Regions from separate parts of the Pseudoalteromonas sp. SR41-1 genome, predicted to be linked through region 2. Evidence: predicted binding sites of a transcription regulator. Region 2 holds the regulator's gene; each other region holds the start of a gene.
What was found. The regulator FliA, encoded in region 2, starts transcription of late flagellar genes. The targets are predictions, from matches to a motif close to CTAAAGNTNNNNNNNNNNNNGCCGATA.
Positions count from the first base shown of each region.

Region 1: a site for FliA is predicted at 3,087-3,113, ahead of H5118_RS19935 (DUF5610 domain-containing protein). Genes of this name have one in related genera too.
Region 3: a site for FliA is predicted at 1,406-1,432, ahead of pomA (flagellar motor protein PomA). Genes of this name have one in related genera too.
Region 4: a site for FliA is predicted at 2,792-2,818, ahead of H5118_RS08685 (VC2046/SO_2500 family protein). Genes of this name have one in related genera too.

Region 1 is NZ_JACJEK010000034.1:20,563-25,888, forward strand. Features, by position in the region: gene H5118_RS19915 (serine/threonine protein kinase) at 1-503, shown strand, start outside; gene H5118_RS19920 (thiol:disulfide interchange protein DsbA/DsbL) at 538-1,161, shown strand; gene H5118_RS19925 (thiol:disulfide interchange protein DsbA/DsbL) at 1,178-1,816, shown strand; gene trmA (tRNA (uridine(54)-C5)-methyltransferase TrmA) at 1,883-2,980, opposite strand; gene H5118_RS19935 (DUF5610 domain-containing protein) at 3,143-4,282, shown strand; gene murI (glutamate racemase) at 4,348-5,148, shown strand; gene H5118_RS19945 (RNA-binding protein) at 5,111-5,326, opposite strand, start outside.
Region 2 is NZ_JACJEK010000010.1:59,634-64,959, reverse strand. Features, by position in the region: gene H5118_RS10465 (chemotaxis protein CheA) at 1-348, opposite strand, end outside; gene H5118_RS10460 (protein phosphatase CheZ) at 364-1,137, opposite strand; gene cheY (chemotaxis response regulator CheY) at 1,155-1,538, opposite strand; gene H5118_RS10450 (RNA polymerase sigma factor FliA) at 1,579-2,289, opposite strand; gene H5118_RS10445 (MinD/ParA family protein) at 2,316-3,176, opposite strand; gene flhF (flagellar biosynthesis protein FlhF) at 3,169-4,650, opposite strand; gene flhA (flagellar biosynthesis protein FlhA) at 4,672-5,326, opposite strand, start outside.
Region 3 is NZ_JACJEK010000011.1:159,281-164,606, reverse strand. Features, by position in the region: gene H5118_RS11735 (flagellar motor protein MotB) at 1-576, opposite strand, end outside; gene pomA (flagellar motor protein PomA) at 579-1,346, opposite strand; gene H5118_RS11725 (exodeoxyribonuclease VII small subunit) at 1,668-1,916, shown strand; gene ispA ((2E,6E)-farnesyl diphosphate synthase) at 1,913-2,800, shown strand; gene dxs (1-deoxy-D-xylulose-5-phosphate synthase) at 2,906-4,768, shown strand; gene H5118_RS11710 (hypothetical protein) at 4,969-5,326, shown strand, end outside.
Region 4 is NZ_JACJEK010000008.1:56,608-61,933, reverse strand. Features, by position in the region: gene H5118_RS08705 (SulA-like leucine-rich domain-containing protein) at 1-44, shown strand, start outside; gene H5118_RS08700 (YchJ family protein) at 83-562, shown strand; gene H5118_RS08695 (diguanylate cyclase) at 637-1,554, opposite strand; gene H5118_RS08690 (DUF6172 family protein) at 1,748-2,050, opposite strand; gene H5118_RS08685 (VC2046/SO_2500 family protein) at 2,230-2,757, opposite strand; tRNA gene H5118_RS08680 (tRNA-Tyr) at 2,870-2,954, shown strand; tRNA gene H5118_RS08675 (tRNA-Tyr) at 3,004-3,088, shown strand; gene H5118_RS08670 (M48 family metallopeptidase) at 3,161-3,859, opposite strand; gene H5118_RS08665 (MHYT domain-containing protein) at 4,175-5,326, shown strand, end outside.

The DNA of each region.
Region 1 (5,326 bases), on a different contig from region 2:
TTCAAAAAAGTAACTTAGTGCCCATGGGAATAAATACTGCCTTTTATACTATTTTAGATTTAGTGATAGAGCAGGCGCAAAAACAGTATAAAGATGTGCAAAGTATTCGCTTACATGGTGACTGCCACGTTGGTAATATTTTATGGGCAGGTGATGCGCTAATGTTTGTTGATTTAGATGACAGCCGCCAAGGTCCTGCAATCCAAGATTTATGGATGATGCTCAGTGGCGATAGAGCGACGCAACTGTTACAGTTAGACACCCTTGTAAATGCGTATGAAGAGTTTTGTGATTTTGATCACTCTCAACTCAAATTAATTGAACCGCTGCGAGCAATGCGTATTATTCATTATATGGGATGGGTAGCTAAACGATGGAGTGATCCTGCTTTTGTGCGGAACTTTACATGGTTTGCTGATGACAAATACTGGGAGCAACAAATTTTAGCACTGAAAGAGCAACTTGCAGCATTGCAAGAAGCACCGTTAAAGTTATTGCCGTAATATTTTATTTAAAGACAAGTACAACGAGATACAAATGCTTAAAAAATTAAAACTGAGTTTATTACTTTTATGTTTACCATTTGCAGCACTTGCTGCACAGTTTGAAGTTGATAATCAATACACTGTTATAGATGTAGACAAAAGCAAGTCACCGCAAGTAACCGAGTTTTTCTCATTTTACTGTCCACATTGCTTTAAGTTTGAACCAGTAGCAAAAGCAATTGAAAAAGGCTTGCCAGAAGGCGCTGAGTTTATTAAAAACCACGTTAACTTTTTAGGTGGCGTGTCACCACAAGCACAAAGTAATTTAAGCTTTGCCTACTTAATTGCTAAGCAGCATGGTCAGGCGCAAAGTATTAGCGATCAAATTTTTAAAAGTATCCATGTTCAACGTGCACCATTAACTGAAATGAAAGACGTTAAAAAATTACTTGAAGTAAATGGTATTGATAGCGCAACATTTGATCAAGAGATTGCAAGCATGCCTGTTATTTCAGCTGAGCAAGCAATGCAAAACAAACAGAATAAATATTCAAAATTAGGCGCACTTACAGGTGTACCTACTTTTATTGTTAACGATAAATATAAAATAAACCTCAACACCATCAAAAATCAAAAAGAACTTGATGAGTTAGTAGCGTTTTTATTAGCACTATAAATTTCGGAGCATAATAATGATTAAATTAGTTAAAGCAGGTTTGCTTGCAATATTACTTCCTATGGCAGCAACAAGCTTTGCAGCAACGTATGAAGAAGGCGTGCATTACGACGTAGTTTCTGAGCGTGCAACTAAAAAGCCAGAGGTTAAAGAGTTCTTCTCATTTTACTGCCCTGCATGTAATAACATGGAAGCACTAATTGGTGAGTTTAAGCCTAAGCTTGATAAAAACGTTAAATTTAAAAAGAGCCATGTTGATTTTGTAGGTGTACGTGACCCAGAAAACCAACAGATGATGAGCCAAGCACTGGCGACAGCTGAAGTGCTTCCACAAAAAGATCAGATTATTTCTGCAATCTTTAATCATATCCATACAAAGCGCGCTAAATTTAATGAGCTTGCAGATGTAAAAGATATATTTGTAGCGCAGGGCGTTGATGGTGATAAGTTTGATAAGCTGTTTAAAAGCTTCTCGGTACGTACGCTGAGCTCTAAAATGAAACGCGACCAAGACTACTTTAAAGAAAAAGGCGCACTACGTGGCGTACCTACCTTTATTGTAAATGGTAAGTACAAATTAAACCTAGGTCGTGAGTCGGGTATTACTAAACCTGAAGACATTAGCAAATTAATAAATTACTTAGCTAACAAGTAAGTTTAGCTAAAACAAAAAAAAGCTCCTTAAGGAGCTTTTTTTATGGGTAACGTTTACTGAACGTATTTATTTGCGCTGTAAGAAAACGCCCGACTCAATGTGATGCGTATAAGGGAACTGATCAAATATAGCAAAGCGCTTAACGTTATGCGTACGTGTTAAGTGATCAAGGTCACGCTCAAGAGTTTCAGGATTACAGGATATATAAATTATGCTTTCGTAGTTAGCCACTAAGTCACACGTTAATTCATCCATGCCCGCGCGTGGTGGATCAACTAATATGGTTTGGCAGTCATAGCTTTTTAAATCAATACCATCTAAACGAGAGAAAGTACGCTCGCCATTCATTGCTTGAGTAAACTCTTCACTAGACATACGAATAATATCTAAGTTCTCTACGTTGTTTTTAGCAATGTTGTATTGAGCAGAGTGAACAGATGATTTTGATATTTCCGTCGCTAATACTTTATTAAAAGAACCTGCTAATGCAATTGAAAAGTTACCGTTACCACAATACAATTCTAGTAAATCATTTTTAAGTGGTTTACATAAATCTTGTGCCCACTCCAGCATATTAATATTTACTTTTGCATTAGGCTGAGTAAAGCTATTTTCTACTTGTTGATAAATAAGCTCTTGCCCATTAACTGTTAAACGTTCAGTTACAAAGTCATCACCTAGTACTTCTTTTTGTTTGCGAGCACGACCTATAAAGTCAATTTTGTATTTACTGCTAAGCTTTTCTTTCAGTGCTTTAATTTCACTTAACCATTCATCATCCAGTGGTTTGTGATAAAGCAAGCTTACTAAAATTTCACCGCTTAGCGTTGATAGGTAATCGATTTGAAATAACTTACGGCGTAATATTTCACAAGGCTTAAGATTTTCAATCATCACCTGCATTATTTCACCTACTAGAGGCGCTGCTGGGTCAAATGTATCAACACGGATTTTTTCTTTTGTTTGTTGATCAAACATAATGTGAAACAGATCATCACCGTCGTGCCATACTCTAAATTCAGCACGTTGGCGGTAGTTAGTTGGCTCTGAGCTAAATACTTCTAATTGCTCCACACCAAAACGTTGAAACTGCGTACTAATTCGCTGCTCTTTTTCACTTAACTGCGCTTGGTACTGTGTGGTATCTATTTTAATAACTGCCATTAACGCTACTACCTTATCTAAGATCTGTTTATCGGCGCTATTGTAGGGAGCGCTGCGTATTTGTCTAGTTTTGGCTAGCATTTATGCTGTTTTATTGAACATTATACTTTAGTTTTTGTTGTTATAGCCGATAATAAACTACGCACGCTTAGGAGACGAATCATGAAAATAGGTAATTATGGCTTTACGCCAAACAACAACATCAATAAATTCAATAATAAAGCTGATATACAGCAACCTACAATTACGTCTCCTCAAGATAGCTATCAACAACGAGGCCGAGAGTTGGCCGCAAAGGTGCTTGGCGATAAAATGGCTGAGCAGCTTGGATTACCTATCGCAGAAAAAAAAGCAGATAAACCACTATTTGATTTTGATGAAATAGTAAAAAACGTACTCGATTTTGTAAGTAGTGCTGTAAATAAAGCAAAAGCTAACGGCGCTGATGACGAAAAGCTCAAAGATATGCTAGGCGATGCGCGCAAAGGAGTCCAAATAGGGATTGATGACGCTGTTGATGAACTCAAAGGTACAGGCGTATTTAATGATGACATGGAAGAGGGCATTAATAAGTCCAAAGAGGGAATTTACAATGGGCTGGATAAGTTTGAAGAGTCGTTATTTAACCCACAACCTGCCAGCGTAAATATAAGCCAGGCCCAATACGTCAGTATGACGAGTAATGCAGAGTATAAATTTACTACAGCAGAAGGCGATGAGGTAAGTATTAGCTTTGCTGATGCATTTGAATCTCAATCGGCAAGTGGCTATCAGCAAAATAGTAATAGTGAGTCGTTTGCAAGCTCATCATCGCAATCTCGACAGGTATCATTTTCGATGTCGGTAAATGGTGACTTAAACGAGCAAGAGCAAGAAGCTATTAATGCGATGATGGAAGACTTACAAGATTTAAGTAAAACCTTTTTTGGTGGTGATTTAGATGAAGCATTTGAACAAGCGCAAGAGCTGAGTTTAGACAGCGATCAGCTGGTGGCTTTTTCTATGGATTTACGCCAAACAAAAACAATAGCAACAGTTAAAAGCTATGAAGAATATAAACCAGCACCAGAAAAACAAGTAGCAGAGGGGTTAGCCCCTTTTAATGACGACCTTAAAAATGCTTTTGAAAAAGCGGGTGAGCTTGGATTACAAAATCAGCTAGCTGGCATTCTCCAATGGTTAAATCAAGATCAGGAACAAATAGATAAGTTAGTAGATTATACAAAGTCTATGTTCGAAAACCTTAATCAGTTAAATTCAGCAGCCGACAGGCTTACTGATTTAGAAGCCACGCAAAGTTAAACTACTTTCTTTTATAAAAACCTCATGGCAAACTGCCGATCTTAAAGTAAAGTAGGAACGGTAGTTTGTCAGCGCATATAATGGTCTTTGATTCAGGTATTGGTGGAACTACTGTACTTGAACATATCAAGCAAAGTATCCCCAATGCTCAGTACAGCTATTTTATGGATAATGCATTACTACCTTATGGTGCTCAATCCCAACAAACTATAATTAACCGATTATGTTCACTTATTCATTTCATCAAAGCTAACACGCTTAACGTCGATTTAATTGTAATAGCGTGTAATACAGCTTCTACATCTGCACTCAGCGCTGTTCGCCAAATTACGGATATTCCTATTGTAGGTGTTGTGCCAGCAATAAAGCCTGCAGCAGAGTTAACACGTTCAAATCATATTGGCTTGTTAGCCACGCCGGCAACGGTCGCCAGTTCATACACAAAAACATTAATTGCTGAACATGCACGTAATGTAATCGTTAACCTTTATAGCAGTGTTGAATTAGTAACGTTAGCTGAGGAATGCTTTTTTACAGGCTCTTTAGATACAACTAAGTTGTATCAAGTACTCGATGAACTACATATAGATAAAACTATAGATGTACTTGTACTAGGGTGTACGCACTTTCCGATATTAGCAGGGCCGATTAGTCAGTACTTTGAAGGGAATGTAAAATTACTTGATTCAGGTGTAGCGATAGCAAATAGAGTCAACTTCCTACTTAACCAACTTAACTTATGTATGGATAAACAAACAGACATAAAAAAGCCGCTGCAATATTATGCAACGGCTGATGTGTTTAGCAATAAGCTAGCGGTAAAGCTAGTTACACTGACTGATCCGTCTCAGTACGTAGAGCATTAGAATCATCTTCTTGTTTTTGTTTTGCTTCTCGTACCTTTAAAGTACGTTGTTGGAACTCGCTATCGTTCAAGTGAGCAATTGCATTGTCTGCATCAGCTTGCGCCATTTCAACAAAACCAAAGCCACGACGTTTGCCAGTATTCTTATCCTTTAATAAACGAACATTGAATACTTTGCC
Region 2 (5,326 bases):
AGGATCTGCAGGTTCAGGCTTGTCTCTGTTTTGGATAGTCGCAAACATCTCATTAATGGTGTCTAGTGCTTGTAAAATAACATCCATTAACTCTGAGTTGACTGTTCGCACGCCTTGACGTAGTAAATCAAATACGTTTTCAGCACCGTGACAAGCATCAACAAGTTCTGTCATAGCTAAAAAGCCTGCACCACCTTTTACAGTGTGAAAACCTCTAAATATAGCGTTTAGTAACTCGGTATCTTCTGGATTATTTTCCAGCTCAACTAACTGTTCAGATAAAAGCTCTAGGATTTCTCCAGCCTCTACAAGAAAGTCTTGTAAAATATCTTCATCGACTTCAAACATGCAGTTACTCTCCTCTTAGAAGCCCAAACTTGATAAAAGATCATCAACTTCATCTTGATCAGATACAACATCATTACGCGATTCTTTATCAATAATAGGGCCTTCAGGACCTGCTAAAGTTTGTGTGGCAACTGGTTCTTTTATTTTTTGTTGTTCTACTTTATTCGCGGTGCTGTTAGTGTCGTCTTGTTCAGCAAACGCAGTTAAAAGATGAAGTAAACTTTCTTCTACTTCCCTAACAAGTTCAATAACACGGCGAATAACTTGACCTGTTAAGTCTTGATAGTCTTGAGCCATTAGTACATTTGTCATTAAGCTTTGAAGCTCATCAGTCTTATGATGAGAGTTGTTCATAAACTTATCGATGCTATGGCAAAGTTGCTTAAACTCACCAAGCTCAATCTCGCGGCTCATTAAACGATCCCATGTCGGTTTGATATGAGATATTTCGTTCGCTAACTGTTGGGCTATAGGTAAACTGGCCTCCACTGCATCCATTGTTTTATTAGCCGCATTTTCTGTCATTTCTATAACATAATTAAGCCGCTTTTTAGCATCTGGAATCGCATCTGTCGTTATATCAGTTAAGCGAGTATCAAGCTCAAAACTTTTAAGGGCTTCGTGCAGTTGACGAGTCAACTTTCCAACTTCAGCAAATAATTCAGACTGCTCTTTAGATGCAGCCTCTAAAATCAACTGATTTGCTTTATCTTGCTCATCATTTTCTAAAAAAACAACGAGCTGACGAGCTTGTTCTAACGTTATTTGAGGCGCAGCTGGTGCTGGCATAAGCCTCTCCCCCATCATTAGCCTAAGCGTTCAAATACTTTTTCTAATTTAGTTTTTAATGTTCCAGCCGTAAATGGCTTAACAATATAACCATTCACGCCAGCTTGCGCTGCAGCTATTATTTGTTCTTTTTTAGCCTCTGCCGTTACCATTAATACAGGGATATGTTTTAACTTCTCGTCTGCACGTATTGCCCTTAAAAGATCAATACCCTGCATTCCAGGCATATTCCAATCCGTAACTACAAAATCAAACACTTGATTTTGCAACATAGGCAAAGCTGTAGACCCATCATCAGCTTCTTGAACGTTAGTGAAACCTAAGTCACGTAACAGGTTTTTTATAATGCGTCTCATTGTTGAAAAATCATCAACTACAAGAATTTTCATGTTTTTATCCAAAACATCCCCCAGTGAGGTATTAACCTTTGTTTACTTACTACTAATTTATCCAGTCATTGATTTTAGCTTTAAGCTTAATCATCGCCTGACCATGTATCTGACTTACACGCGATTCACTTACATCGAGTATATGTCCTATTTCTTTTAAATTCATTTCATCGTTATAGTACAAAGAAAGCACCATTGCATCACGCTCTGGTAATGACTTAATTGCACTTAGCAAAGACTCATTAAACCTATCATTTTTAACATTATTAAAAGGTTTATCTTGTGCTAAATCTTGGCCTACGGGAGTAATAACATCCTCATCTACACCAAGGTCTTCAATACCTAATATTTTACTCGTATTCGCATCATTTAAAATATGATGGTACTCATTGAGCGAAATTTCAAGTTTTTCAGCAACTTCTATATCCGTTGGTTCGCGGTTCAGACTACTTTCGAGCTCAGTAATTGCTTCTGCAACTTGCCTGTTTTTACGGTGAACTGAACGAGGAGCCCAATCACCACGGCGCATTTCATCAAGCATAGCACCGCGAATACGAATACCGGCAAAAGTTTCAAAGCTTGCGCCTTTTGTTGCATCAAAGTTTTTGGAAGCTTCTATTAAACCTATCATTCCTGATTGAATTAAATCATCAAGTTGAACGCTAGGTGGTAATCGAGCAATTAGATGACATGCCACTTTTTTAACAAGTGATGCATGCTTCTCAACAATCACATTTAAATTTTGTGTTGATTGATATCCCATAGCTCTATTCACCAGTGTTGTCATAATTAACCGTTTACTAGTTTCTCAATGAAAAACTCTAAATGCCCAGATGGTTGGTTGGGTATTGGCCATTTAACTGCTTTTGTTGCCAGCGTTTTAAACGCAAGAGCGGCTGGCGAATTTGGAAAGAGCTCTACTATTACTTTTTGACGACGTGTTGCTTTGCGCATATTTTCATCATAAGGAACCGTTGCTACTAGCTCCATTGATACATCTAAAAAGCGGTCGGTAACTTTAGATAGCTTTGCAAACAATTCAGTGCCTTCACGCATACTGCGCACCATATTGGCAACAATTTTAAATTTATAAACGCCGTGCTCACGACTTAATACTTTAATAAGTGCGTAAGCGTCGGTGATTGATGTCGGCTCATCGCATACAACAACCATTACATCTTGCGCTGCACGCGAGAAGCTCAGTACCATGTCTGAAATACCAGCAGCTGTATCTACAATTAAAATATCAAATTCGGTATTCAATTCGCTAAACGCACGAATTAGCCCAGCATGCTCAGATGGTGATAATTCAACCATACTTTGCGAACCCGATGTAGCGGGTACAATTTTAATTCCTGCAGGGCCTTCAACTAAAATTTCATCAAGCTCACATTCACCAGACAAGACATGTGACAAGTTACGCTCTACACGTAAACCAAGCATCACATCACAGTTTGCTAAACCCAAGTCAGCATCCAGCACTAATACTCGATTACCTTGCTGCCCAAGTGCAATAGCTGTATTTAGAGAAACATTTGTTTTCCCTACTCCACCTTTACCACCGGTTACAGCGATAACTTTTACGCCGTTGTTATTGTTTTGACTCATTTTGCGCAGGCCGCTTGCTTGATCTAATACTGTGTTAATCATACATCCCTACTGTGCTTGACGCCACTGCTTGGTGCCTTGAATGTTGTGCTTTTGTTCTTTTTAAATATAATTGCTCAGCCTTTTTAACTAGTTTCTCAGCATTTGCAACACGAATATCCTCTGGTACTCGTTGACCATTAGTAAGATACCCTATTGGAAGGCGATTTTGAATCGCAATACTAATAATCTCGCCCAAACTTAATGATTCGTCTAACTTAGTGAAAATACAGCCACTTAACTGTACTTTTTTAAAGTGGCGTACAGTTTCTTGCAATACATTAATCTGTGCTGTCGCGCTAAGTACTAAGTAGCTGCGAATATCTACACGTTGGTTACGCATTAATGTGTTTAATTGCTCAGTTAAACGTAAATCTCGCTGGCTCATACCTGCTGTGTCAATTAATACTAGACGTTTATTTCGTAAATGATATAAAACTTCAGCTAATTCATTAGCATCTTTAACTTGCTTAACACCACAACCAATAATACGACCATATGTTGCAAGTTGTTCATAAGCACCAATTCTGTATGTATCAGTGGTTATTAACGCCACTTTATCGGCACCATATTTTTGTGCGCCTAGAGCTGCAAGCTTAGCAACAGTCGTTGTTTTACCCACACCTGTTGGACCCACTAACGCATATACACCACCTTGGCGAAGTATTTCATTATTGGTTGTTTGCATTTGATCTTCGACCATAGTTAACAATGCTTTCCAACCTTGCTTACGAGACACATCATCAGGTACAAAACATGCCATTTGCTGTGCTACTTCTTTATCGATACCCATACCGACTAAACGGTCAACCATACAAGCGCGTGTTGGATCGCGACGCGCCATATCTTGCTGCATCAAGCCTGATACTTGGTGCTCAAGTAATTGACGAATTGCGTTCATTTCTTCACGCATTGTTGTCATTTCTTCGCTTTCATTATTAGGTGCTTGTTGGCGAGTGGTTACGGGGCTATCTAAATCATCAAAGTCGCGGTCTAAATCATCAAAACCTAAGCTATCCGCTTGAGTTTGTGGACGAACTGGCGCAGCAGCTTCAGGAGCAAACATATTTTTAGTACGCTGCCCCATATCAGGTTCTTGATAGTTATCAGTAGTATCAATACCCGATTGTGAAAACATTGATGCAAGCTCAGGAGAACGAGGACGCGGTGATTGACGCTCTAATAATGCTTGTAGGCTGTCAGCAACTTTTGCTTGAGGCTCAGGCTTGGCACGCTGTGGCTCTGGTTTTACAAAGTTATGCATGCTTTGTTGTGGCGCCTGAGTACGCGGCTCTGCAGGGCGTTGTGGTTGCGCTGCTACTTTAGGGGCTGCTTTGTCATAATCAACTGCCGCTACAATTTCTACACCGTTAGCCAGTTTTTTATTTGACATAATAACCGCATCAACACCTAACTCATCTTTAACTTCTTTAAGTGCTGTGCGCATATCTTTAGCAAAAAAACGTTTAATTTTCATGATTCAACCCCTGTTAAAATCTTATTGTTGGCCTACCGAGCTTACAATTTTGATCTGTCTTTCGTCTGGTACCTCTTGATAAGACATCACTCTCAATCCTGGAATGGTGTACTTAACAAAACGAGATAACACAGTGCGTAACATTCCTGACGTTAGCAATATAGAAGGTTCGCCGGCCATTTCTTGATTTTGATGCGCTTGTGTCAATGACACTTGAAGTCGCTCTGCAAGTCCTGGCTCAATACCGGCACCTTCATCGCCTGCATTTTGTAATGACTGATGCAACATCTGTTCCAACTCAGGCGCCAAGGTTATGACAGGGATTTCTGATGACATTCCCACCGCATCTTGAACAATTAATCTACGCAGTGAAATACGCACTGCAGCCGTTAATACATCAGGGTCTTGACTACGTGGGCCATACTCAACAAGGGTTTGAACAATTGAGCGCATATCGCGAATAGCCACGCCTTCATTTAATAAATTTTGTAGTACTTTTACAATAACAGTTAATGGCAATACATCAGGTACTAGTCCTTCCACTAAGCGAGGATGGCTTTTAGCAAGCATATCAAGTAGGTTTTGAACTTCTTCATGCCCTAGTAATAACGCTGCACTGTTAGTTAATAACTGGCTAATATGAGTGGCAACTACCGTGGCTGAATCTACAACGGTA
Region 3 (5,326 bases), on a different contig from region 2:
ACTACCCGAAGGAAATGAACCATTCTCTCTAATACGAATAATTATTTGCTGCCCTAAAGATTCAAGCTCAATTGCACCATCTATTATTTGCTTTTCAAGCTGCTGCGCGATTTTTTTAACGAGCTCGTTAGTTTGTTCCTGATCGGCCGCTGAAGTTGCTTGCTCTGACGATTGCTCTTGAGAAGTACTACGAGATTCGCCACCACGTTTATCCCCGCGTTGTTCTTGCCTGCCGCCAGCTGAGCTTTCATCTCCAGCCTGAAACTCTAACATTTGTTGAGTCATTTCGACTGTCTGCTGCTGAATGGTTTCTATTGGGGTTGGCTCTGGTTTGCCTGGGGTAAACTCCATAGCAATAACAGAGGTACCTTTAGGGATATCTTTTACTTCAATTTTATTCTGCACACCAAAAGCAAACTTCATAGAGCCCGCAATTTGTTTAAACTTAAGTACATCCATTTCTGAAAACGCAAGCAAGAGTACAAAAAAGCACATTAACAGTGACATTAAATCGGCAAACGTTCCCATCCATGCTGGTAGGCCTGGTGGTGGGCATTTGCACTCTTGATCAGACATAATTACTCCTCGGTATCTACTTTGCGTTTAGATTCAGCTAAGTAATTTTTCAAAATACCTTCGATAACTTTTGGATTTTGGCCATCTTGTATACCTAAAATAGCATCTAAAATTAAACGCTGATTCATAGCTTCTTCGTCTTTACGCAGTTCAAGTTTTACCTGAATAGGAATTGCCACAACATTGGCTAAAAACGCACCATATAAAGTTGTTAAAAGCGCTACCGCCATTGCCGGGCCAATTGCTTTTGGGTCATCCATGTTAGATAACATTGCAACTAAGCCAATTAGAGTACCAATCATTCCCATTGCTGGTGCAATATCGGCTAATGACTTAAATAAGCCTGCACCCATTTCATGTCGAGTAGTGGTTAAAGAGATGTCTTTTTGAAGTGTGGCGCGAACAACATCTGCGTCATGGCCATCAACAAGCATGTCGACGCCTTTGCGCATAAATGGATTTGGGATTTCAGCTTCTTCGAGTGCTAAAAAGCCCCCTTTACGAGCTGAATCAGCAAGTTCTACTGCTTTTTCAATAAGTTCTTCTGGCGTTTCAATTTTAAACATAAACGCTTTAGCAACAACTTTACCTATACCCAAAAACTGCGACATGGTGAAATTTGATAAAACAATGAAAAGTGAACCACCAAATACAATTACACTAGAAGGAGCATCGGCAAACATAGCCATTTCACCGCTACTACTCATAAACATAGACATGACAATTAAGCCAATTGCGCCTAGGATCCCGATTATGGTTGCTAAATCCACATTTCCTCCAGAAGTTTCATGCTTAATGGCCTTATCATAAACTTTTATTATTAACTGCTTATCGGCAACATATTGAATTGCTTAAGCCATTTTTATAAATAAACATAAAAAGCAGCCTTTAGCACTATTTTAGATCAAGTTATAAGGGCTACCTAATTATCAATTGATTTATTAAACTAACAGACCGCTATTAAGGCTTTATTAATACACTTGAAATATAATTTAACGTTATAAAGGTAAAAAACCAATATCATCCTTTGACCTAGTTTAGCATTCCCCCTAAAATTGACCCCTAAATTTATTATGTAAGCTGAAATAAAGATGGCGACTAAAAAACCTGAAAACTTAAGTTTCGAACAAGCACTAGAAGAATTATCTACAATCGTTAGTGACATGGAACAAGGTGACTTATCGCTTGAGCAATCGTTAAAGCAATTTGAGCGTGGAATTGCATTAGCAAGTGCTTCATCAGGTAAATTACAGCAAGCAGAACAAAAAGTATCAATTTTGATGGGGAATGGCGAAAAGTCAGTTCTTACGAATTTTGATAATGATATGGAATTGCTGTGAGCATAAATAATTATATCGAACGTGCTCAAAAAGATGTAGTAGCGACCTTACAACAGCATTTTAAACAGCCTCTCGATACTGAAGAAACAGTCAAGAACGCCACCCAGTATGGATTATTTAATGGCGGTAAAAGATTACGTCCATTTTTAGTTTATGCCACAGGTAAAATGCTCGGTGCAAACCAGCAAGACTTACATGTACTTGCAGCTGCAATTGAGTGTATCCATAGCTATTCGCTAGTTCATGATGATTTGCCCGCTATGGACGATGACGACTTACGCCGTGGCCGCCCTACTTGCCATATAGAATTTGGCGAGGCAAATGCAATTTTAGCCGGTGATGCCCTACAAACACTCGCCTTTGAGCTTATTGCGAATCACAAATTTACATGCTCGTCGCAAACACAAGTAAAAATGATTGCTACGCTTGCCAACGCATCAGGCCTTGAGGGCATGGTAGGCGGACAAGGTCTTGACATAGCAGCAACAGATAAAGTAATTACCGTACAAGAGCTTGAGCGAATACATAAGCTAAAAACCGGAGCTTTAATTAATTGTGCAATTACACTTGGTGCACTGTGCAGTGAAAAGGCAGATCAACAAACCTTAGAAAATTTAAGCATTTTTGGGTATGCTATAGGGCTGGCGTTTCAAGTACACGACGACATTTTAGATGTTGAAGGCGATACGGTTACTTTAGGTAAACCACAAGGCTCCGATATTGCCGCGAATAAAGCGACATATCCGGCGTTATTAGGTATGCTAGGCGCTAAAGAAAAGGCACAAAATTTAATACAACAAGCCCATGAAGCGTTGGCAAATATAGATGCTGACACAACACTTCTTGCGTCGCTAGCAAATTACCTAATTGAGCGTGACCACTAATTTTTGCTCATACGTATTGCAATTAGCACTGACATTATTACTCAACATTAATTATTCGTAAAAGCTTTGAATGAATTAATGTTAGCGAAGGATATATATAAAACCATGACACTTGATAGTAGCAAGTATCCATTACTTAATTTGGTTGACGAGCCAGCCCAATTGCGTGACTTAGCGCAAGACAAACTCCCTGCATTTAGCAATGAGCTGCGCGATTATTTACTCAACTCAGTATCGCAAAGTAGCGGTCATCTAGCGTCTGGTTTAGGGACGGTTGAACTAACCGTTGCGCTACATTATGTTTATAACACTCCAGACGATCGCCTAGTTTGGGATGTGGGTCACCAAGCTTATCCACATAAAATCCTTACAGGTCGTCGCGACCAAATGCACACTATTCGCCAAAAAGACGGTTTGCACCCTTTTCCTTTTCGCGATGAAAGCCAATACGATACGTTTAGCGTAGGTCATTCAAGCACCTCTATTTCAGCTGCCTTAGGTATGTCTATTGCCGCCCAAAAAGAAGGCAAAGGTCGAAAATCTGTAGCCATTATTGGTGACGGAGCTATCACCGCAGGCATGGCATTTGAAGCGATGAATCATTTAGGCGATGTAAAATCAGACATGCTTATTATTTTAAATGATAACGAAATGTCGATTTCAGAAAATGTTGGCGCACTTACTAATCACTTTGCCCGAATTTTATCAGGTAGCTTTTATACTAACATTCGTGAAGGCAGTAAAAAGTTACTCTCAGGTGTGCCTCCGGTAAAGCAACTTGCCAGTAAAATGGAAGAGCACATTAAGGGCATGATGATCCCGGGGACCTTCTTTGAAGAATTAGGCCTAAATTACATAGGCCCAATTGATGGTCACGATGTAAACATGCTTGTAGATACATTGCGTAATATGCGTAATTTAAAAGGCCCACAGCTTTTACATATAAAAACGCAAAAAGGTAAGGGCTACAAACCGGCTGAAGCCGATCCTATTGGCTACCATGGTGTACCAAAATTCGATCCGAGCACAACTAGCCTGCCTAAATCTAAACCTAGCGCTGCTACTTTTTCAAAAGTTTTCGGCGATTGGTTATGCGACATGGCAAAGCAAGACAGCAAGTTAATGGCTATTACGCCAGCAATGCGCGAAGGCTCTGGCATGGTACGTTTTTCTAAAGAGTTTCCAGATCAATACTTTGATGTGGCCATTGCAGAGCAGCATGCTGTTACTTTAGCAGCTGGTTTTGCTTGTGAAGGTTTAAAACCTGTTGTTGCTATTTACTCGAGCTTTTTACAACGTGCGTATGACCAATTAATACATGATGTTGCACTGCAAAACTTACCTGTATTATTTGCCATTGACCGCGCTGGTATTGTTGGAGCCGATGGTGAAACTCACCAAGGTGCGTACGATTTAAGCTTTATGCGCTGTATTCCAAATATGGTAATTATGGCACCAAGCGACACCAACGAATGCCGCCAAATGCTATACACCGGTTATAAAGAAAACTGCCCTGTTGCAGTTCGTTACCCTCGAGGTAGCGCAGGTACTGCAGACATTGAAAGCACTATGCAACTGCTTGAAATAGGTAAGGCAGATACAATTAAGAAAGGCAGTAAAATTGCCATTTTATCGTTCGGTACATTACTTGAAAACGCCCAGCTTGCAGCTAACGAATTAGATGCAACGCTTGTTAATATGCGTTTTATTAAACCACTTGATACTGCACTTTTAAATGAGCTTGCTACTAGCCACGATACCTTTGTTACGCTTGAAGATAACGCGATTGCTGGCGGTGCCGGCTCTGCAGTTAATGAATACTTGGCAACGCAAAAAGCTGATATTAATATCCTTAACTTAGGTATTCCTGATGAGTTTATTAAACACGGCACGCAAGATGAAATGCACGATGAAATGGGATTAGGCGAGCAAGGAATATTAAACGCTATTAAGGCGTTTATCGCTTAAGCTATTTACTTAGTCTATTAAAAAGGAGCCTCAAGGCTCCTTTTTTTGTTTTTAATTTTAACTTTTTTGCATCCAGTTTCATTTTATAGCCGTTATTGATATGAGGTTAACATGTAAATAATCGGTGCCGCTTAGTCTATGCCTTATGAGCAAGCGCGTTATTTACCTACATTTGATGGAATATTTAAAAGGTAAAAATGATGAATAAAGCTAATTTAACAACTCATTCAACACAAAAAAACACACTTAAACACACGCTTAGTTTTTCAGCTTTAACACTTGCAGTATTAATCGGCATTACAGGCTGTAGCTCAGACGATGGTGAAAACGGCGTAGATGGTATTGCAGGCACCGATGGACAAAACGGTACCGACGGTACAAATGGCAACCCTGGTTTTGCATCAGCCACATTAATTTTGGCAAACAATGGCGAGAGCAATACAGGCACTATCGATTTAATTAACCAAAACGCCTCTAAACTAAAAACCTTTAATACAACAGCTAACGAAGGCGTTGCATTTGATAGCTTAGGTAATTTATTGCAAGCAAGCGACAGCG
Region 4 (5,326 bases), on a different contig from region 2:
TTACTAAAAACGCTCAAACAACAGAGATACCACTCGCTCAATAAGCTTGTTAAACTAATGTTTTAGATTCTGTATTATTATTATGACTTCACTCAATACCACATTATGTTTTTGCAGCAGTGGGCACAATTATGCCGATTGCTGCGAGCCGCTTCACTTATCTGTAAAGCAAGCTGACACTCCTGAACAACTTATGCGCTCACGATTCAGCGCTTATGTTATTAAAAATGCAAAATATGTTTATCAAACCTACGCAAAAGAAAAACAAGCTGAGAATCCGGTTAAAGAAATCAATGATTTTGCTAACAGCTGTCGATTTATAAATCTTGATTTAATTGACTCAAGCCATGATGGCGATACTGGAACTGTAGAATTTAAAGCCCAATATTTTTATCAAAACTTATTTTGTGAGCTTCATGAAAAATCGCAGTTTATTAAAGAAAACACTCAATGGCGTTATTTAGATGGCACTATATATCCTGTTGAAGATATTAAAGTAGGCAGAAATGATAACTGCCCATGCGGTAGCAATAAAAAGTACAAAAAATGTCATAGCATGTAATAAATAATCTTATTTAATATTTATCACCTAAAAGGTGTTTTTAAGTGGCAGAGTGATTTATTAGCTAACTAAACTTAAAAACACACTTTGTTACGCCCTTGCATTTTAGACTCATACATTTTTTCATCTGCGATCTGCAACGTGTTTTTGTTATTTACGTATGGTTGTAGGGTTGCACCGCCAATACTAATAGTCACAAAATCATATTCTGAATATTTGTGTAATATTCCTAAATCGGCCACATTCTGTTTAATTTTATCAGCAACACAAATTGCACCTTCAGTGCTTGTATGCGGTAGAACAACTACAAACTCTTCGCCGCCATAACGCGCAACAAAATCGGTTGGCCTTTGCAAACTATTAGTAATAGTTTGTGCTACTAGGTTTAACACCGTATCCCCCTGCACATGACCATAGATATCATTGTATTGCTTAAAATAATCTATATCGATGAGTAATAATGCATAGTCAACTTTTTCTCGTAAGGCGCTTCGTTCCATTTTAGAAAAATGTGCATCAAAATAACGGCGATTGAATACTTTAGTTAAATCATCTAAAAATACTTTTTGATTGAGTAAGTCGTGTTGTAATTTTAACGTTATATGGGCACGAACCCTTCTAAATAGTGTTTCTTTTACAATCGGCTTTTTAATAAAATCAACAGCTCCGGCTTCCCAACACTCTTCTTCTTCGTTTTCAAAGGATGTAACAAAAATAACTGGGATATCCTGTGTTTCAGTATTATTTTTTAATTTTAAACATGTATCAATACCACTCATTCCACCCATACTAATATCGAGTAGGACTATATCGGGTACATTTACATTACAAATTTCAATTGCTTCTTCACCACTTCCAGCTGTTGTCACATTAAAATGCTCAGATAATATTTTTTTTAATACGATTAAGCTTAATAACTGATCGTCAACTATAAGTACTTTAGAATTCTTTAAACTTAGTTTTAATTGATGGTCAGAGTAATTTATTGGCATAGTAAAAATGTTTTGTTTTTTTAATTAAAAACAGCCTATAGCATCACATTTTGTTATGCAAATGTTAATTAAGAGGGATTCTACTTATTGGTTATTAATAAAAATGCTTTTTAGTAAATCTTTATTGCATAAAAACAAAAAATGAGCCACTTGGGCTCATTTTATAACTTTGAATACTTAATTTAGTTAAGTATTATTCGTCATCATCTAAATCTAATTGCTGACGTTGAGCAGGTCGAGCTAAAATCTCTACATAGAAAGAGGTCAAACCTTGCTTTTCAATTTCGCCAATTTGGTTACTTAATTCAGCAACGTGCACAACTTGCGCATCTTCAGCTGTGTTACCAAACTTACAGTCAAATGCCCAATAGTCAGCATCTTCAGGTAGCGTTTTATTACGCTCTCTTTTCAAATATTTTTTCACTTCGTGCTTTGCAGCATCAACCATACGAGGGTATTTGATTTTCTCGTGATTTAGCGTGAATGTTTTCTTCATTACGTTCCTAATTACCTTGGTTTAATGATAATGGCATTTCATGTCATACCATTTGACGCCATTATAGCAATTGCATTTAATTTTTGGATGCTTTTTTTTCATTAAATCAATTATTAGCAAATATATAAAGCAGACCCGTTATAAAGCATATATTAACTGATGATTATTACAATCATATATCACACCGCAATAAGCTGAAGTGGTTGATGTATTGCATCACTATTAAGGCTGTCGTAAAAAGCAGCTGCATTTATAGGGGGATTCGCTAGTTGTGTTTGTTCGCTTTTAATTCTTCTTCTGACAGCAAGCTCACAGTTATCTATTATATTAAGTGGAATATGCTTATCATCATTTCTAATCGCAAGTGGTTCAGGGCTTAAGCACTGTCTTAGCTTAATACTTGTCATACCGCAGCGCTCCCCTTCTTGAGATATTAATGATGCATTAAACTGTCCAACCAACATATTGTATTCATCAGGGGCTAAAAGTTGCTTTGGACCTGCGCCAAATTGCTTTCTTAATGCCTCTTCTTCTATAACTAAATTATCTATTTCAGTTTTTGGTAAATGAAATTGGCTAAAGTCGAGTGCGTCATGTGACAGCATCGCTAATAATAGAGAAAATTCGCCACGGCGATTTTCATGCACACTATTATTGAGCCTACTGTTTAACTGACTCTCTGTGATTAACAAATCATCTATTTGCATAGTCTTTAGTCGATTGTGGTAACTGATAGATATTTATCGGCTTTATTTCAATTTTCTTTAGCTTTTTTCTTTACTTAAATACGCAATTTGCTATTATCAGCGCCGTTGCATTGGAGGGGTTCCCGAGCGGCCAAAGGGATCAGACTGTAAATCTGACGGCTCAGCCTTCGCTGGTTCGAATCCAGCTCCCTCCACCACTTTTCTTACCGCTAAGTTAAGTGGGGCCAAATGTAACAAAAATAGTGTGGAGGGGTTCCCGAGCGGCCAAAGGGATCAGACTGTAAATCTGACGGCTCAGCCTTCGCTGGTTCGAATCCAGCTCCCTCCACCACTTCTTTTTTTATTCCTTTATTCCTATATTCCTATCTTCCTATATTCCTATATTCCATTATTCAGGTTAACTTCAAAATACCCATTGTAAACTCATGCTGTTTTTCTTTAGCCATGTTGATGATGCTTTATAATTAGGAAAAAAACGCTCAACGTGTTGCCAAAAAGCTTTACTGTGGTTTAAGTGACGTAAATGCGCTAACTCGTGGACAATCACATAATCAATAGCATGATAAGGCGCTCCAATTAAATGCAAATTAAATGTTAGCTCTCGCTTACTGTTACAACTTCCCCATTTTCGCTTATAAATAGCTACTTTTAGACTCGTAGGTAACTCTTCACCCATTTGTGCGCAGAAGTACGCTAAACGCATTTCTATATATGCAGTTAGTTGCTCTTTTAAATATTCTTCAAGAAGTTGCTGATATTTTTGCGAAGTATTTTTAACGCGCGAAGAGTGCGTAATAAGCAAGCTGTCGTTACTGTTTATTACTTCGGACTTAGTACCTTGCTTAAATTCTATGTTTTCAATGCTATCAAAGATTAAAATTTGTTTGTCTTTGAGCGGGTTCTGTCTGTTATCAGCAATATTGTGCTGTTTAGTTAATTGAGCATTTACCCACACCTGCTTATCAAAAAGCCATTCTTGAATGTGTTTATTACTAACAAACTGAGGGGCATATACAGTCACCTTCTTGTTATGTACTTTAATGGCAACCGTTTTACGTTTTATACTTTTCTTTAACTGATATTCAAACACTTTCATACTCATTAATGATATTGCTACGAGAAAATTCACCAGCAACTAATAAAACCAAATAAAGTGTAATTTTCGCTTAGTTAAGCCAATTCATTATTTTCTTAAGGTTACTCGATAGAAACTTAAATATGACCATATAAATCTAACTTAGTCCTGTGTCAGGCAATACATTAGAATAAAAAACACCAACTAAAAAACTAATCCCTGATAAATAAAAGAAAACTAAAAGTAATAAATTCGTTATTTTATTCACTTCATTGAATTAACGGTTTATTTATTAATTAATTAGATTAAACTTGATAAATAAAGATTATATTTTGAGCCATTATGTTATCAGCTTTTTTTATCACAGACCAAGATCCTAGCTTAATCATTAATGGCGTTTACGATCCTCTATTAGTTTCAATGTCATTGCTGATTGCTATTTTTGCAGCCTTTTTCACCATTCGACTTATAGATCTCGCAAAAGAAACTCAATTTCCCAGCTACCAACGTTTAGCAAATGTGACCGCTGCTACTGTTTTTTCGGCTGGTATTTGGAGTATGCACTTTATTGGTATGCTTGCCTTTTCACTGTGTACTAATATTGATTATGATCCAACAATCACTCTCCTTTCTTTTATACCAGCATTTATAGCATGTCAGTACGCTGTATCAATGCTAGTAAATAGTAAAGGGAATCTAAAAGTATTGTCGATTTGCTCTGTGTTACTAGGAGCCGGCATTGGCACTATGCATTATAGCGGCATGGCTGCAATGGACCTTGCTCCTTTACTTAGATATGATCCATTGATTTTTGCGTTATCAATCATTGTTGCTGTAGCCCTCTCCTTTATAGCCCTTTACAGTCGCTTTAATCTTGAGCGTTTTTTACCCTCTTTATCACCTCTTCAAAATAACTCAATTAGCGCTGTTATTTTAGGGTGTGCTGTTGCTGGTATGCACTACATGGGTATGGCCGCTACACGTTTTGTAGCTACATCGCCACTAATCTATGATGATGCTAATGCAACCGCAGGACTAACTTTTATCGCCATTGCAGTCGCCACAGCAACTATCGCGATTACAAGCGTGGTTGGTGTAATAAATGGTATGGTTCGCTATCGCATGCTACTTGAGGAGAAGTCGGCAAAAGAATCCCGTCTAAATGCTATTTTAGGCACCGCTATAGATGGCATTGTTACCATTGACCATACTGGTATTATTTTAAGTTTTAATGAAGCTGCAAGTAAAATTTTTGGCTGGCAAGAAAACCAAGTTCAAGGCAAAAACGTAAAAATGCTGATGGACGATAACATTGCCAAGCACCACGACGAATACCTCTTAAACGCTCACAATGTTGATCTAGGTAAAATAATAGGCATAAACCGTGATGTATATGCAAAACACATGAACGGACATGTTTTTCCTATTCGCTTAGGTATAGGCGAAGTAAATCAGCCGGGCCATAACCCTTTATATGTTGGCTTTATTACCGAC